2 linked regions of the Lacrimispora indolis DSM 755 genome follow. Each later gene encodes a partner of the first gene's protein in a complex. Links are inferred from orthologs where the notes say so. Each region holds a gene or a part of one and is shown on either strand. Other genes may lie near its edges. The genes, in order: glmM and cdaA.

Evidence for each region.
Region 2: the proteins of glmM (region 1) and cdaA are in contact, whole or in part, in a crystal structure (PDB 7OJS), measured with the Bacillus subtilis proteins. The link is inferred for Lacrimispora indolis DSM 755 from one-to-one orthologs.

What each region holds. Positions count from the first base shown.
Region 1 is NZ_AZUI01000001.1:2,651,912-2,660,259, forward strand. Bases 3,241-6,171 are described here. They hold glmM (phosphoglucosamine mutase), read left to right. Parts: upstream 3,241-3,993; coding sequence 3,994-5,349; downstream 5,350-6,171. Other genes in these bases: srtB (class B sortase), read left to right, coding at 3,241-3,725; K401_RS0112775 (5-bromo-4-chloroindolyl phosphate hydrolysis family protein), read left to right, coding at 5,509-6,171. Also shown: K401_RS0112750 (HD domain-containing protein), read left to right, coding at 491-1,021; K401_RS0112755 (methylglyoxal synthase), read right to left, coding at 1,100-1,573; K401_RS0112760 (AfsR/SARP family transcriptional regulator), read right to left, coding at 1,626-2,825; more of srtB, read left to right, coding at 2,970-3,240; more of K401_RS0112775, read left to right, coding at 6,172-6,801; K401_RS0112780 (toxic anion resistance protein), read left to right, coding at 6,794-7,951; leuA (2-isopropylmalate synthase), read left to right, coding at 8,274-8,348. UniProt on the Bacillus subtilis protein: Catalyzes the conversion of glucosamine-6-phosphate to glucosamine-1-phosphate. Glucosamine-1-phosphate is used for cell wall biosynthesis.
Region 2 is NZ_AZUI01000001.1:6,299,377-6,307,741, reverse strand. Bases 2,093-5,040 are described here. They hold cdaA (diadenylate cyclase CdaA), read left to right. Parts: upstream 2,093-3,104; coding sequence 3,105-3,977; downstream 3,978-5,040. Other genes in these bases: K401_RS0130515 (CdaR family protein), read left to right, coding at 3,955-5,040; K401_RS0130525 (hypothetical protein), read left to right, coding at 2,093-2,978. Outside these bases: K401_RS0130535 (ABC transporter ATP-binding protein), read left to right, coding at 1-1,424; K401_RS0130530 (hypothetical protein), read left to right, coding at 1,606-2,034; more of K401_RS0130525, read left to right, coding at 2,031-2,092; more of K401_RS0130515, read left to right, coding at 5,041-5,259; K401_RS0130510 (HPr family phosphocarrier protein), read left to right, coding at 5,322-5,585; ptsP (phosphoenolpyruvate--protein phosphotransferase), read left to right, coding at 5,621-7,336; K401_RS0130500 (O-antigen polymerase), read left to right, coding at 7,435-8,365. UniProt on the Bacillus subtilis protein: One of 3 paralogous diadenylate cyclases (DAC) in this bacteria, catalyzing the condensation of 2 ATP molecules into cyclic di-AMP (c-di-AMP). Upon expression in E.coli leads to c-di-AMP synthesis.

The sequences.
Region 1 (8,348 bases):
CCTACCTCTTCTGATAGTATCTCTCATACCATCGCGGTTCTCTTACACAATCTGTTCTTACTTCTTTTCTTGCCTCAGGATCACTGAAAGCAACATACTGTATTATGGGCAGCACAGCCTATTGTATCTGCCTGACAGTGAGGACAGCTATTAATGTCTTGCCCAAGGCGGCATATTCCCTGCATGCTATCACCTCCGCTTTAATTGCGCGAACATTAGTTCGGAAAGTCAAAAGGTATTATCTGGAGTAGTGGAAGCAAAAAGCAGGTGTCCGGAATCTCGAATACCTGCTTTTACATAGCAGATCATATTATTTTTAGATTGCGTTTAAGTGGTAGCAGCTGGTAAGGCTAAAAGTCATTAAAACCTTGATTCCAAGGAGAAAACCACAGTTTTATAAAGGGCTTTAAAATAAGCTCTGTTAAATCGTAATAATTTGTGATAATATATAGGAAAAATATGCCTGAAAAAGAACAAAAGGAGATTCAGTATGGTCGAGAAAGCTGTTGCATTTGCAACCAAGTCCCATGAAGGGACCTTTCGGAAAGGGACGAAGATCCCTTATATCGTCCATCCCCTGGAGACAGCAGTTATCGTTGCTTTGATGGTTACGGATGAAGAGATGATCTGCGCGGCCCTTCTTCATGATGTGGTGGAGGATTCGGGCGTTACGGAAGCGGAGCTTAAGGAAGAATTCGGACCCCGGGTGGCTGAACTGGTTATGGAAGAAACGGAAGATAAAACAAAGTGCTGGAAGGAACGTAAATGCGCTACTCTTTATCACTTGGAACAGGCTTCCAGAGAAAGCAAGATCCTTGTTCTGGCGGACAAGCTGAGCAATTTGCGGGCAACGGCAAGAGATTATTTTTTAATGGGAGATGATCTTTGGCAGCGTTTTAACGAAAAAGACAAGTTGGAGCACGCCTGGTATTATAAGGGGGTTGCAGCACGTCTCACAGGTCTTGAGGAGTTTCCGGCTTATCAGGAATACATAAAATTGTGTGAAAAGGTTTTTGGATAGAATATAAAAACATAAGAAAAAGGGGCAGGGCTTATATGTGGAAAAGCCCTGCCTCTTGTTATTCCGTATGAAAGCCCTTTACAGGGTTTTCGCCCGGTCCGCAATATTTTTGTGGAAGTTGACGATCTGATGCTCATAAGTCTCATCCATAAGGGGTGAGGTGATGATGAAATCAGCGGTTGCCCTGTTGTTAGCGATGGGGATGTCATAAACCTGGGCAATACGTAAAAGCGCTTTCACATCCGGATCATGAGGCTGTGCGGTAAGAGGGTCGGAGAAGAAGATCACCAGATCAATCCTTCCTTCCACGATCTTTGCGCCGACCTGCTGGTCTCCTCCCAAAGGACCGCTGTTATAGCCTTTTACCGGAAGGCCTGTCTGATCCGTGATCATGCGGGCTGTTGTTCCGGTACCGCAGAGGGTATGTTTTTCAAGAGCGGCCTTGTGCTCCAGGCACCATTCTATCAGCGCGCGCTTTTCGTTGTCATGAGCGATCAGTGCGATGCTTTTTTTCTTCTCCAAAGTAAGTGTGATAAAGTCATCTGTCAGCATTCTGTACCTCCTGTAAACAGTTGTTTCTATATGTATCTCTGGTCCATAAAGCTCAGTGTGGAATGATACTCTGCAGTGAATACGTAATGGAAAGGTCTTTTCTTGAATATTCCCGCTTAAAGTTCTGAATAATGCGCTTTAAAACCATTTCCCCGTTTTCATAGGTCGCCGTGGGTAAGAGCATGAGGTATTGGCTTACGCTGTACCGGCTGAAAATATCCCCCCTGCGAAGGGATTTGCGGATGGATTCCCCAAGCTCATCCATTGCCCGTGTCTGGACCGCAGGCTTTAAAAGCTCTCCCTTTAAGTTGCTGATGGTCAGAAGGCATAAGAAGATGGAATCACCAGTACGTTCGATGGCCCTTGTCTCCAGCTGGTAGATATCCCGAAATACGGAAGGTTCGCAGCAAAAAGCGCCGCTGTCCATGCCGCCTTCTGAAAGGATCTCCTGTATGGTGCTTAAATCCATGGTGATCCCATGCTTTTTGTCGCTGATAAGCTTGTATAAATCTTTAAAGCGGATAGAAGGTGTGATGGCAAATTCATTGTAGAACATGTCGGTCACATGATGATAATGCTCCATAGCCATGAGCTGGTTTCCGCTCTGGTACAGGGAGTAGATCAGGTAATAATGAGCATCCTCGCTGTAGGGGTCAATGGCAATAGCCTGCTGACATACATCGATGATGGTAGGATAATCTTTTCTTTCCTCCAGAAGGAGCAAAGTTTTTTGGATCAGTTTTTGATAGAGAGTGTGATAATAGGTATGAATGGGCACGACCCAGGATTCCCACTCAGACTTTGGAAGAAAGTTTCCCTTGTACAGGGCAAAGGCCTCAAGGCACAGGGTTAAACGGGCATCCCCGGAAAGGTCGGCGGCTTCCGATTGAATACACAGGTCTTCAAAACGGTCGGTATCACAGACTGTTATAAGATCTTTTGTCCAGCCGTAAGCCTTGCGGTTCTGGAAGACCAGCTCCTGTGTGGGATATTCCAATGGTTCCAAAAGCTTGCGGACACGGAACATTAAGGTTTTTAAGGCTCCTGCCGGATTATTGCTGCCTTCATCTTTCCAAAACAGATCAATAAGTTCTTCTACCGGAATATCCCGGCCCCGAAAGGTAATAAGATATTCCAAAAGGCTCCAGGGCTTTTTTGCCTGATTATTCTGGTCTACGATTGTCCTGTCCCCCATGGATACAGAAAATCCCCCCAGCATATTAACATGAATGATAGTTTCTTGATTTTTCATAAATGTCTCCATAATAACATTTTCTTTTATAAGTATATAGAAAAAAAGTGGAAAAGTCTAGCACTGCTTATAAAAGATTGAGATTTTTACTAAAATAATGTATACTTATAAAGGTTTAAAACAGGAAAGAAAGCGGGAATAAGCATGAAAAATAAAAAATCGGCTTTTGGCGTTCTCATTTTGGCCTTTATTTTTCTGGCTGTGGGCCTTGGAATGCTCTATTCTGATTTTCAAAAGAGAAATCATGCCAAGCAGCAGTATGAGAGTCTTGCAGAGCTTGCAAGGGAGACCAAGGCTCCTGAGACAGAGGCCAGCGCCCCGGAAGCAGAAACAAGCGCTGCTTATGTTCCTCCCATTGATTTTGAGGAGCTGAAAAAGATCAATCCGGATATTGTGGGCTGGATCAAAATTGAGGGCACGGCAATTGACTACCCCATTGTGCATACGGATAACAATGAAACTTATTTAAATACGGACTTTGAAGGCAAGAAAAGCGTGGCAGGAACCATTTACCTGGATTTTGAAAGTGAACCTGATTTTTCCGGCAGGCATAACATAATATACGGGCATCACATGAAAAACGGGACCATGTTTAAGGATATCATAAAATATAAAGATGAGGCTTTTTTTAAGGAACATCAGGATATTTTTATTTATACGCCTGAGAGAGAATACCATTTACGGCCTGTCACCGCTCTTTATACGGATGCCTCTGCCATTCGCCGGAAAACCGCATTTGAAACAGAGGAGAGCTTTCAGGCATATGTGGAGGAAATGACAAAGGAAGGCCTGTTTTTACAAAAGCCGGAAGAGCCGGTGAAACAGCTATGGTCATTTGTGACCTGCAGCTATGAGTTCAATGATGCAAGAACCATTCTATACGCCTGTGAAGTGCCTTAAGAGAAAAATCAGAAGATCATGAACATGGTACATATTATTGGAATGAAGTTCATATTTCAATAATCGGATGGACGGCAGATAAAGCATTGCCTTTTATCAGAAATCTAAAAAACGATTTCTGATAAATTATATCATGAAAACAAAAATGTTTTCATGATCGGATGGACGGCAGATAAAGCGTTGCCTTTTATCAGAAATCTAAAAAACGATTTCTGATAAATTATATTATTTTACATGATTTGCAGACTGGTGAAAAGGAGATATTATAATGGGAAAATATTTTGGAACGGACGGATTCCGGGGAGAAGCAAATGTGGAGCTGACAGTGGAGGATGCCTATAAGGTAGGACGTTTTCTGGGCTGGTACTATGGGCAGAAGAACCCTGAGGAAGTGTGCAGGATCGTCATTGGAAAAGATACAAGGCGCAGCAGCTACATGTTTGAATATTCCCTGGTGGCGGGACTTACCGCATCAGGAGCCGATGCATACTTACTTCACGTTACCACTACCCCAAGCGTATCCTATGTGGTGCGCACCGAAGGATTTTCCTGCGGAATCATGATTTCCGCCAGCCATAATCCCTATTATGACAACGGGATCAAAGTGATCAACGAAAAGGGCGAAAAGCTGGAAGAGAGCGTTATCATTGAAATTGAAAAGTATCTGGATGGGGAAATGGGAGAGCTGCCTTTGGCAAAGCGCGATAAGATCGGCCGTACTGTGGACTTTGCGGCAGGAAGAAACCGGTATATCGGCTACCTGATTTCCACAGCAACCAGATCCTTTAAGAACAAAAAGGTGGCTTTAGACTGCGCAAACGGCAGTGCATCTGCTATTGCCAAGAACGTGTTTGACGCCCTGGGAGCTGAGACTCATGTGATCAGCAATGAACCAAACGGCTTAAACATCAATACGAACTGCGGTTCCACCCATATTGAACAGCTTATGAAGTTTGTAAAAGAGGTAGGGGCTGACGTTGGCTTCGCCTATGACGGAGATGCGGACCGGTGCATTGCAGTGGATGAAAACGGAGAATTGGTGGATGGAGATGCCATCATGTACATTTGCGGTAAGTATATGAAGGAGCAGGGCACTCTTAAGAATAACAAGGTGGTTACCACCATTATGTCCAACTTCGGCTTATACAAGGCATTTGAGCGGGAAGGCATTGAATATGAGAAAACTGCAGTAGGCGATAAATATGTGTATGAAAACATGGTGACATACGGAAACTGTTTGGGCGGGGAACAGTCCGGCCACATTATTTTCAGCAAGCATGCTACCACGGGAGACGGCATCCTGACCTCCTTAAAGGTGATGGAAGTCATTCTGGAAAAGAAGGAGAGCCTTGGGAAACTGGTTTCCGAGCTTGAGATTTTTCCTCAGGTGCTAAAAAACGTCCGCGTCCACGATAAAACTGCTGCCCAGGAGGATGAGGCGGTTAAGGCTGAAGTGGAAAAGGTTGCAGAAAGCCTGGGAGACAGCGGAAGGATCCTGCTTCGCCAGTCCGGTACCGAGCCTGTTGTGCGGGTCATGGTGGAAGCTGCTGATATCCATACCTGTGAGAAATATGTGAACCAGGTGATAGAGATAATGAAAGAGAAAGGCCATCTGCTTTCCTAGAAGATTGTTAAGAGAATAGAAAGTGATCCAAAAGCCGGAAGATGCTTCCGGTTTTGGCTGCTTTCTATTTTTTTGAAAGTATGCGTAATTGTAAATCAGAACATTTCGTGATATGATAAAAGTCTGACGCAGCAAAATGTTTTTGGGAGATCAGGGAATATGGATAATAGAGAATTTTCAAATTTAGGAGACCAGATCAGGGATTCGGTGCAAAAGGCCATTGATTCCATGGATTTTAACCAGCTGAACAGAACCATATCAGATACGGTTAATTCTGCCCTGGAGGAAGCCAGGAGCCAGCTGGTAAAGGGGGCGGATTTTGGTAAGAATCCTCCGCCGGAAGGTTTTTCCAGCCAAAGAAGGGTAAGAACGGAACGATACCGGAAAACCCAATGGAAGGAAGAACCGGTTCAAGAAGGAGAACGGGAAAGCGGGCCGGGATACAAAGCGTTTCAGACCAGCCGGGATGTCCGGAGAAGAAACGGTGATGACCAGGGAGAACTGGTGCAGTTAAATCAGACAGGCCGTGTGGCAGGGATTTTGTATACGGTGTTTGGCAGCATTGGCATTGGCCTGATATTGCTGTTTCTTTTGATCGTCTGGATCGTGGCGCTGGTGGTAAAACCGGTCATCTGGGCTGTGGCAGGTTCTACCCTGTTCCTGCTCCTGTTAGGAGGCGCCTCCGGCTTCATGCTCCGTGCAGGCATATCAATCAGGGACCGGCTAAAGAGAGCCAGGATCTATGCAAAGCAGTCAGGAAAGCGGATGTACTGCAGCATTGAGGAGCTGGCGGGAAGCATCGGAAGATCACGTGATTTCGTATTAAAAGACGTTCAAAAGATGATCAAGCTGGGCATTTTTAAGCAGGCGTATTTAGATGAGCAGAAAACCTGTCTGATTTTAAGTGACAACACCTACAGACAGTATCTGGAATGTCAGAAAGCCCTTAAGGAAAGAGAGCTTGTGGAGGCCAGTGAAAAGGCAAATGAAGGGACTCCTTCCGATGAAATGAAACAGATGATGGCCGACGGCCAGAATTATTTAAGGATATTAAGGGAAGCCAATGACGCCATTCCGGGAGAGGTGATTTCTCAGAAAATTTCCAATCTGGAACAGGTGATCCGCAGGATCTTTGAATCCGTTTCCAGGCATCCAAGGCGGATTCAGGAGATGGAACGTTTTATGGAGTATTACCTTCCCACAACGGTAAAACTGGTAAATGCATACCGTGATTTTGACAGCGTGGGATCCCAGGGCGCAAATATTTCTTCCGCTAAGGCGGAGATAGAGAGAACACTTGATACCATAAACCAGGCCTTTGAGCGGCTGCTTGATGATCTTTACCAGGATGCCGCCTTGGATGTTGCCACAGATGCGTCTGTAATCCAGACCATGTTAAAAAAAGATGGCTGGGCGGAAAGCGATTTTACAGGAGGAACGAAGAATGAGTAAAGATATTGAAGAGATGTTAAAGGAAGCGCCGGGGCTGACGCTGGCTCCTCTTGAAGTCAGCGGAACGGAAGAAAACCAGCTGGTGCAAAGGCCCAGCGCTCTTAAAGCGGTGGAAGAAGTGCCTGGTGTGGACTTAACACCGGAAGAAGAAAGACAAGTAGCCGATTTTTCGGAAAAGATTGATCTAAAGGATTCCAATCTGATTCTTCAGTATGGTGCAGGCGCACAGAAAAAGATCGCTGATTTTTCCGAAGCAGCCCTTGATAATGTAAAGTCAAAGGATCTGGGCGAAGTAGGCCAGATGCTGTCAGAGGTGGTTGTGGAGCTTAAGAGCTTTGAGGTGGAAGAGGAAGAAAAGGGGCTTTTCGGCTTTTTCAAAAAAAGCGTAAACAGGGTAGAGGGCATAAAAGCCAGGTATGCAAAGGCGGAGACCAATGTAAACCAGATCTGCAAGGTCCTTCAGAATCATCAGATCCAGCTGTTAAAGGACATTGCCCTTCTGGATAAAATGTATGATTTAAATACCACGTATTTTAAAGAGCTTACCATGTATATCCTGGCGGGAAAAAGAAAACTTGCCAAGGTGCAGCAGGAAGAGCTTCCGGCACTTTTAGACCGGGCGGCCAAAAGCGGGCTTCCGGAGGACGCCCAGGCGGCCAATGACTTATCTTCCATGCTGAACCGTTTTGAAAAAAAGCTTCATGATCTGGAGCTGACCCGAATGATATCCATTCAGATGGCTCCCCAGATCCGTCTGGTCCAGAACAATGACACTTTGATGACGGAAAAGATACAGTCCACTCTGGTGAACACCATTCCTCTCTGGAAGAGCCAGATGGTTCTTGCCATTGGGATCAACCATTCCGAACAGGCTGCAAAGGCCCAGCGGGAAGTGACGGATATGACCAACGAGCTTTTAAAGAAGAATGCGGAGGTATTAAAGACCGCCACCATTCAGACGGCAAAGGAATCAGAGCGGGGAATCGTGGACATGGAGACCCTTAAGAAAACAAATGAATCCCTGATAACAACCCTTGATGAAGTGGTACGGATCCAGGCAGATGGCAGGACAAAACGCCGGGAAGCAGAGGCAGAGTTAAGCCGGATGGAAGGCGAGTTAAAATCCAAGCTTCTGGAGTTGAGCAGATAAACCGCTTATAAAGACTTGCAGCAGAAAGTTAATTTTCCTGTTGTAAGTCTTTTTTAGTCGTGCTATAATAACATAACACTTCACCGTGACACACTATCAGAGCATGGTAGGTGATTTTAATGCAAAGGAATGATGAAAGATGGGGTTAGACCTATAAAAGCCACGTTGTTCATTGTCAAGAAATACAGCGTGATTTACCGACTCCAAAGCCTGTGATGATTTTTTATGAGACAGAACAAGGATATTTGTCCTGTTTCAGTAATGAATCCCGGCAGTCCGCCGGACAGGACAGATGATTAAATGATGATGGAGGAGATAAAACATGTTGAATTATCAAAGATATAAAAGAGTACCGGTAGTCAGTTATCCGGAGAGACAATGGCCGTGCAATGAGATT
Region 2 (8,365 bases), 3.6 Mb from region 1 along the record:
AACTTTCTATCCCTTACCACACGGGAATCCAGTCAGGACGTCTTCAGTCAAAAATCATCCGGGATGTGGAAGCGGTAGAAACCCTGTCATCCCAGCTTTTTGTAAACCTGATGAACATTATGATGAATCTGGTGATCACCCTGTCCATTACAGCCGTAAAAAACAGAATTGTCCTTTTGTTTTTTCTCCTGGTAGCTCCTGTGACCTCTGTGACCGTGATTGCATTCCGGAAGAAAATACACAGAGAAAACAGAGCGTTCCGTCAGGAAATGGAGGAAACCAGCGCCCGGGTCATGGAGATGGTGGAGCTGGTTCCCGTAACAAGGGCCCATGCTCTGGAGCAGAGGGAAGTGGAAAAAATCAAGGAGCAGCTGGAAGAAACTGCGGATAAGGGATATCGTCTGGATATGATACAGGCTCATTTCGGTGCGGTCAGCTGGTGTGTGTTCCAGGTGTTTCAGGCTCTCTGCCTGGGGTTTTCCGGTTTTATGGCTTTAAAGGGCCTGATAAGGATCGGGGATGTGACCTTTTATCAGTCCAGCTTTACAACTGTGGTAAACCAGTTCACTGCCCTCATAAACCTCCTTCCCATCCTGACAAAGGGGCTGGAATCCGTTACCTCCATCGGTGAGATTTTAGCTTCAGACGATGTGGAGCATAACGATGGAAAGAGGGAAATGAAGGCGCTGGATGGAAGCTATTCTTTTCGCAACGTGCAGTTTTCCTATAAGGATTCCCAAGAACAGGTGCTTGATGGATTCCAGCTGGAGGTAAAGGCAGGGGAAACCATTGCCCTGGTAGGAGAATCCGGTTCCGGAAAGACGACAGTCCTTAACCTGATCATCGGATTCATCACGCCCTCTGACGGAAGGCTTTTGATTGACGGTATGGATGTCAACGACATTAACTTAAGAAGCTACCGTAAGTTTATTTCCGTGGTCCCCCAGTCTCCGGTCCTTTTTACCGGAACCGTAAGGGAAAATATTGTTTACGGTCTGGAGCGTGTTTCGGAAGAGGAGATCGGGCACGCCATAGAAGCGGCCAATTTAAAGTCAGTCATTGCGAAGCTTCCCAAGGGTCTTGATACCATGATCGGTGAGCACGGTGCCAATTTAAGCGGCGGGCAAAGACAGAGGATCTCCATTGCCCGGGCAATTATACGTGACCCGAAAGTCATTATACTGGATGAGGCCACTTCAGCTCTGGATACCATATCGGAAAAGGAGATTCAGGATGCGCTGGATCGCCTTATTAAGGACAGAACTACCTTTATTGTGGCTCACAGGCTATCCACGGTCAGAGGCGCGGACCGGATTGTGGTGCTGGACAAGGGAAAAATAAGAGAAGAAGGCAGCTATGAGGAGCTTATGGCCCAAAAGGGGGAATTCTATGAAATGGAACGGCTCCAGATGGCTTTAAGATGAAGAAATCGGTGCCCGGACTTGCATCCCGGGCACCGATTTTTCTGCCGTCTGAGCCTGGTATAACAGCTGTGCTCTAATATCTTGTACGATATAAAAAAATAAAAATTCCGTATTAGGCTCGCAAAGTAAAAGTTTCTATGCTATAATAGGGTGATATCTTATGGTATAGTGAGGAAACCATATGCTTAGTGAAGAAAAAATTAAAATTATGACCAGCCTTGCGATGTTTGAAAAACATGAAGGAAAGCGGATATTTCCCATTAACCGGTACTTCAAAAGTGATTACATCAGCAGCAAGCTGTTCCGCTCCTTTTTCAGTTACACCTTAAGCTTTGCCTTATGTCTGATCTTATGGGTATTGTATGATTTGGAACGGTGGATGAACACCATGGAACTGAAGGGCCTGACGTCGGCAGGGCTGCGGATCGGCATGATTTATCTCATCGGACTGGTGATTTATCTGGGAATCAGCATTTTTGTATATATGAGACGATACGAATATGCCAGCCGCGGGATAAAGGTGTATCTGGCCAAATTAAAGCGGCTGGACAAGCGGTATGAGGGAAACACCAGACCCTTAAAAAGAACAAAGGGAGGACGGACATCATGATGGGCCTTCTTGTATTTAAAGAACGAATAAAAGAGTTCTACGCGAGATTTGAAATCTATATAACGCCTGTGATCAAGTTCATTTTCAGCTTCCTGGCGTTTTCCCTGATGAATAAGAATATTGGCTTTATGGCAAAGCTGACGGACGCCTATATCCCTGTGGTTCTGGCTCTGGTATGCTCCTTTTTGCCCTATGGAGCCATTTCCTTTCTGGCGGCAGGCTTTATGCTTGCCCATCTGTCGGGAATATCTCTTGAAATAACTCTGGTTATGGCTGTTTTTATTGTGGTGGTAGGACTTCTTTATTATGGATTTCAGCCGGGTGACAGTTATTTGCTGGTGCTGACCCCGGTGTTTTTCCTTTTAAGGATCCCTTATGCCATCCCTTTGATCGTGGGGCTGTCAGGGAGTGTGATCTCTGTGATACCGGTGAGCTGCGGTGTATTTATTTATTATGCACTTTTATATGTAAAGCAGAATGCCGGGGTCCTGACAAACGATATGTCGGTGGATGAAATGCAGAAATTCATGCAGCTCATGAAGAGTCTGCTTTCCAATAAGCTGATGCTTGTGATGGTTACAGCCTTTGCCCTTTCCCTTGTGGTAGTGGCAATTACCCGCAGCTTGTCCGTGGATTATGCCTGGATCATTGCCATTGTGGCAGGTACTATTGCACAGCTTGGGGTAATCTTTATCGGGGATATTGCCGCAGATGTGTCGGTATCAGTGATCAGGCTCCTGGTTGGAATCCTGATTTCCATCCTTATTGCAGGAATTTATACATTTTTTGTCTTTGCGGTGGATTATTCCAGGACAGAATACGTACAATTTGAAGATGATGATTATTATTATTACGTCAAGGCGGTTCCAAAGCTGACGGTCAGTGCGCCTGACGTAAAAGTTCAGAAAATCAATGCCAGAAAACTCCAAAGACCGCAGAGGTAAAAATACCCTACGGGCATACCTTAATGCCCAAAAAGCAGGGCAATAATCAGGAACGCCCTACGGGCATACCTTGATGCCCAAAGAACAGGGCAATAATAAGGAAAAGACAAAAGGGAGGTGGAGACAATAGCTGATTTTTTAGACGGAATGTACTCCTGGGTATCGTTCCTGCCCAGAATATCGAAAACAAACCTGGTTGAAATTATTATTATAGCTGTACTGCTGTATGAACTGCTGACCTGGATCATGAATACAAGAGCATGGACGCTTTTAAAAGGAATCATTGTGATTCTTCTTTTCTATGTCTTTGCATATGTATTCCGGCTGGATAACATTTTTTGGATCCTTAATAAAATTGCTACGCCTGCCGTGACCATGGCGATTGTGATCTTCCAGCCGGAGCTTCGGAAAGCCTTGGAGCAGCTGGGAAGCAAAAATCCCTTTACAGGGATCCTTACCTTTGATGACGGCCGGGACAACTCCAGCTTTACGGATAAGACTATCAATGAGCTGGTAAAGGCGACTTTTGAAATGGCAAAGGTCAAGACCGGAGCGCTCATGGTAATTGAAAGAGGGGATTCCCTAAAAGAGATCGAACGTACCGGGATCGAAATAGGAGGGGTTGTCAGCAGCCAGCTTCTTATTAATATATTTGAGCATAACACGCCGCTGCATGACGGAGCGGTGGTGATCAGGGGAAACCGGGTGGCAGCTGCTACCTGCTATCTGCCCCTGTCTGACAATATGACCATCAGCAAAGATTTAGGCACAAGGCATAGGGCCGCAGTAGGGGTAAGCGAAGTCACCGACAGCGTTACCATCGTGGTATCGGAGGAAACGGGGCGTGTGACTGTGGCCTTAGAGGGCGGTTTAAAACGGATCACGGATGCGGATATGCTCCGGTCGGTCCTTGTAGGCGTAAAACAGGAGGCAGTGGAAGGAAGCAGATTCAGGATCTTGAAGGGAAGGCGTAAGAATGAAGGAAAAGCTGTTAAATAATCTTGGACTGAAAGTTGCGTCCCTGGTGCTTGCCTTTGCAGTATGGATGGCTGTTGTCAACATTTCCAATCCCATCATTGACGATTCCCAGGTGGTTCCGGTAGATGTGCGCAATGAGGATGTGCTGGAGGATGCCAATTTAACCTATGAAATCGCGGGAAAGGATACGGTGACAGTCAGTTATCAGGTGAGGACAAGAGACCGCTCTCTGGTGAGGGCCTCGGACTTTCATGCCTATGTTGATTTAAAGGATTACAATGTGACGGGAGCCATTCCCATCACAGTGGAGATTAATAAAGATAAGGAAAATCTGGTGAAAAACGATACCATTACGGCAAAGCCCATGGTGATCAGAATCATTACAGAAGAACTTCAGCGTAAGAAGTTTGAACTTAGGTACGATACAAAGAATGAGGTTGAAGACGGATATGCCATAGGCGTGGTCACTCTGTCGCCTGACTCTGTGACGGTGGAAGGCCCTGAGTCCCAGATTGGCAAGATCAATTATATGGGAATAGAGATCGATGTGGATAATGCCAATGCGGATTTGAATTCAGTGGCTTTTCCGATCTTTTATGATGCCAACGGCAACAAACTGACGGACCTGGGAGATCAGGTAACTGTCAGCAGGCAGGAGATCGAATACCATGTATCCGTGCTGAAAGCAAAGAACCTTTCACTCAATTTTGAGGTTTCAGGAGAAGTGGCAAAGGGATACCGGTATACGGGAGTGGAATCCAGCGTCAAATCCGTGCCTGTGGTGGGTACCAAGTCGGTTCTGGCTTCCTTGTCCACCTTATCTGTTGCTTCGGATAAGCTGAATGTGGACGGCGCTACCTCTGATAAGGTGGTTCAGCTGGATTTAAGCCAGTATCTGCCGCCAAGTACTTCCGTGGCAAGGGAAGAATATAAGAATGTAACCGTGAAGCTGAAGGTAGAACCGCTGACCACCAGAGTATTCACTTTGAATCTGAAAAACCTGGAGATGGAAGGGGCAGAGGCTGATTACGATTACAGCTTTGACAAGGAGACCTCTGATGTTACCATAAAAGGGCTGAAGGAAGACTTGGATGCCCTGACGGAAGAAAACTTAAACGCAATTCTTGACGTATCAGACCAGGAAGCCGGCCCTCATCCCGGAATGCTGAAATTTGAGGTTTCAGGTGGATTTGAGGTGGTTGGATATACGCCTTTCAATGTGACGGTGGCCCAAAAAGATCCTGGCCCCGGAACAGAGGAAAGCGCCACAGCCTCTTCGACGGAAGAGTCTGAGTCTGAATAAGAAAGGCTTTTGCTTCCGGAAAAAGGCGCAAATGATAAAGGAATAGAGGGAGGGAATTCAATATGGTCAGTGCGAAAGTTGTTATAAAGAATCCTACCGGCCTGCACCTAAGGCCGGCAGGGATTCTTTGTAAGGAAGCCATGAACTTTAAATCTACGGTGAGTTTTCGGTTTAAGAATACCACTGCCAATGCGAAAAGTGTGCTTAGCGTATTGGGTGCCTGTGTAAAAAGCGGGGATGAGATTACTTTTGTCTGTGAGGGAGCAGATGAGGAGGAAGCTCTGGCAACCATGGTCAAGGCAGTGGAAGAGGGTCTTGGCGAATAGATTAATTGTTTAATAATTAATAAGGAGGAGAAATTATGTTTAAAGGAACAAGTGCATCCGCGGGAATTGGCATCGGAAAAGCTGTCAGCGTGGAAGAAGCGGAACTTAAGATCAGAAGGGAAGCTATCACAGATCCGGCGGCTGAAAAGATCCGCTTTCAGGCGGCTGCAAAGCAGGCCATGGAAGAAACCGATGCCTTGGCGAAGGATCTGGCAACAAAAGTGGGAGAAAAGGAAGCGGAGATTTTAAAGGGCCATTTATTACTTCTTTCTGATCCGATGCTGACAAGTGAGATCGAGAATACGATCGACGGGGAGAATGTCAACAGCGAATATGCCATTGAAAATGTATGCAACACCTATGCCGATATGTTTGCCTCTATGGGAGACGAGCTGATGCAGCAGAGAGCTACGGACATGAGGGATATTAAGACCCGTGTGCAGAAAATACTTATGGGGATCAACTCAGTGGATATTTCCGCCCTTCCGGAAGGAAGCGTGATCATTGCAAAAGACTTAACCCCATCCATGACAGCTGGTATTAATCCTGAGAAGGTAGTGGGAATTGTCACAGAGCTGGGAGGAAAGACTTCCCACAGTGCAATTCTTGCCAGAGCTTTGGAGATTCCTGCAGTGGTCGCGTTGGAGGGCTTTTTAAGCCAGGTATCCGACGGGGATGAGATCATACTGGATGGCTCAAAGGGATTTGTCATGGTGAATCCGGAAGAGTCGGTGAAGACAGAATATTCCGCAAAGAGAGAAGCGTTTTTAAAGGAAAAGAAGGAACTGGAGCAGTACATCGGAAGGCCTACGGTGACAAAGGATGGAGTTTCCATTGAACTGGTTGCCAATATCGGGAAGCCTGAGGATGTGGAAAAGGTCCTTCATTATGACGGGGAAGGAATCGGGCTTTTCCGTACGGAATTCTTATTTATGGACCGTACGTCTATGCCAACAGAGGACGAGCAGTTTGATGCCTACCGGAAGGTTGCGGTTGCCATGAACGGCAAGCCGGTGATCATCCGCACTCTGGATATCGGCGGAGATAAGGAAATCCCATACATGGGCCTTAAAAAGGATGAAAACCCATTCTTAGGATACCGTGCCATCCGGTTCTGCCTGGACCGGAAAGAAGACGTTTACAAGCCTCAGCTCCGGGCTCTTTTAAGAGCCAGTGCTTTCGGCAATATCCGCATCATGGTTCCCATGGTTACCTGTTTAGAAGAATACAGGGAAGCAAAGGCACTTGTTGAAGAGCTTAAGAAGGAACTGGATGAAAAGGGACTTGCCTATAAAAAGGATATTTTAGTGGGAATTATGGTGGAGACGGCTGCAGCTTCCCTGATGGCTGATGTATTTGCAAAGGAAGTGGATTTCTTCAGTATCGGAACCAATGACCTGACCCAGTACACCATGTCCGTGGACAGAGGAAACGATAAGGTATCTTATCTGTATTCCCCATTAAATCCCGCTGTTTTAAGAAGCATCCGTCATGTCATTGAATGCGGACGCAAGGAAGGGATCATGGTCGGCATGTGCGGAGAGGCTGCAAGCGACCCCATGCTCATTCCCTTGCTTTTAGCATTTGGTTTAAATGAATTCAGCATGAGTGCATCAGCGATCTTAAACGCCAGAAAGCTGATCACCGGCTACAGCACAAAAGAACTGCAGGCAGTGGCGGAAAAAGCTATGACTTATGCTACTGTAAAAGAAGTAGAAGATTACATGAGAGAGTTCATCAGCAATACATAATGGACTCGCAGAGAGGAAGGGCAGCTGCCGCCGGGGCGGCTGCTGCCTTTTCCGTAAAGTCTTTCTTCGCAGGAAGGGAGTGGAGTGAAATAAATACGATGAGCGTTTATTTAATCAGCTATGGGGCTTCTTATTTATTTGCAAGAGCGCAGGTTTACTGGCTGTCCGGTATTGTTTTAATGCTGGCAGCTCTTTTCCTGTACTGGCGGGATTACAGCAGAACCGAGAACATCATTCATTTAAGGGGCTTGTTTTCCCTGTTTTGGGTAGGAGGGGAAGGCATCGCCTGTTTAAAGCTTTCGGAGCTTTCCTTTGATTGGAATATTATTACGTGGCTCTGCTTTCTCGTAGCATTCCTGGGATTTTGGGTCACGTTTGAATTTATGGCAAAGCTGCAGGGAGAATCAGGGGGGCAGCGTTCCAGCTGGTTCAGCTTTAAAGGCTATGAAAAACCTCTTTTTCTGTCAATGGCTTTTGTCACTTTTGTATCCCTTGCCGGCTTTGTTGTTGAGGCGGCAGTGCTGGGGTTCATTCCCTTCTTTGTGAAAGGAGTGCCTCATGCTTACTCCACATTCCACATCACGGGGATTCACTATTTTACCGTATCCTGTGTCCTGGTGCCCGCCTTGTCAGTCCTTTATTTTTCCATTGAACAGGGGAGAAATGGCTTAAGGCTTGTACTGGCCGTTCTTATGGATGTTATCGCATGTGCGATTCCTGTTTTGTGTGTGTCCCGGTTCCAGCTGATTCTGGCTGTGGGATTAGCGGTCCTCACCTATATTGCAATGGAGCACAGGCTGAAAATCGCCTATGGAGTGGGTCTTATGATCGGCATGATCCCTATTTATGTGATTCTCACCATTGCCAGAGGCCATGATGTGTCTTATTTAAACGGCATTTTTCAGATGAAGAACAGTCAGATGCCCATATTCATCACCCAGCCTTATATGTACATTGCAAACAACTACGATAACTTTAACTGCCTGGTGGAGTGGCTTCCGTCCCATACTTTTGGCCTTCGGATGCTGT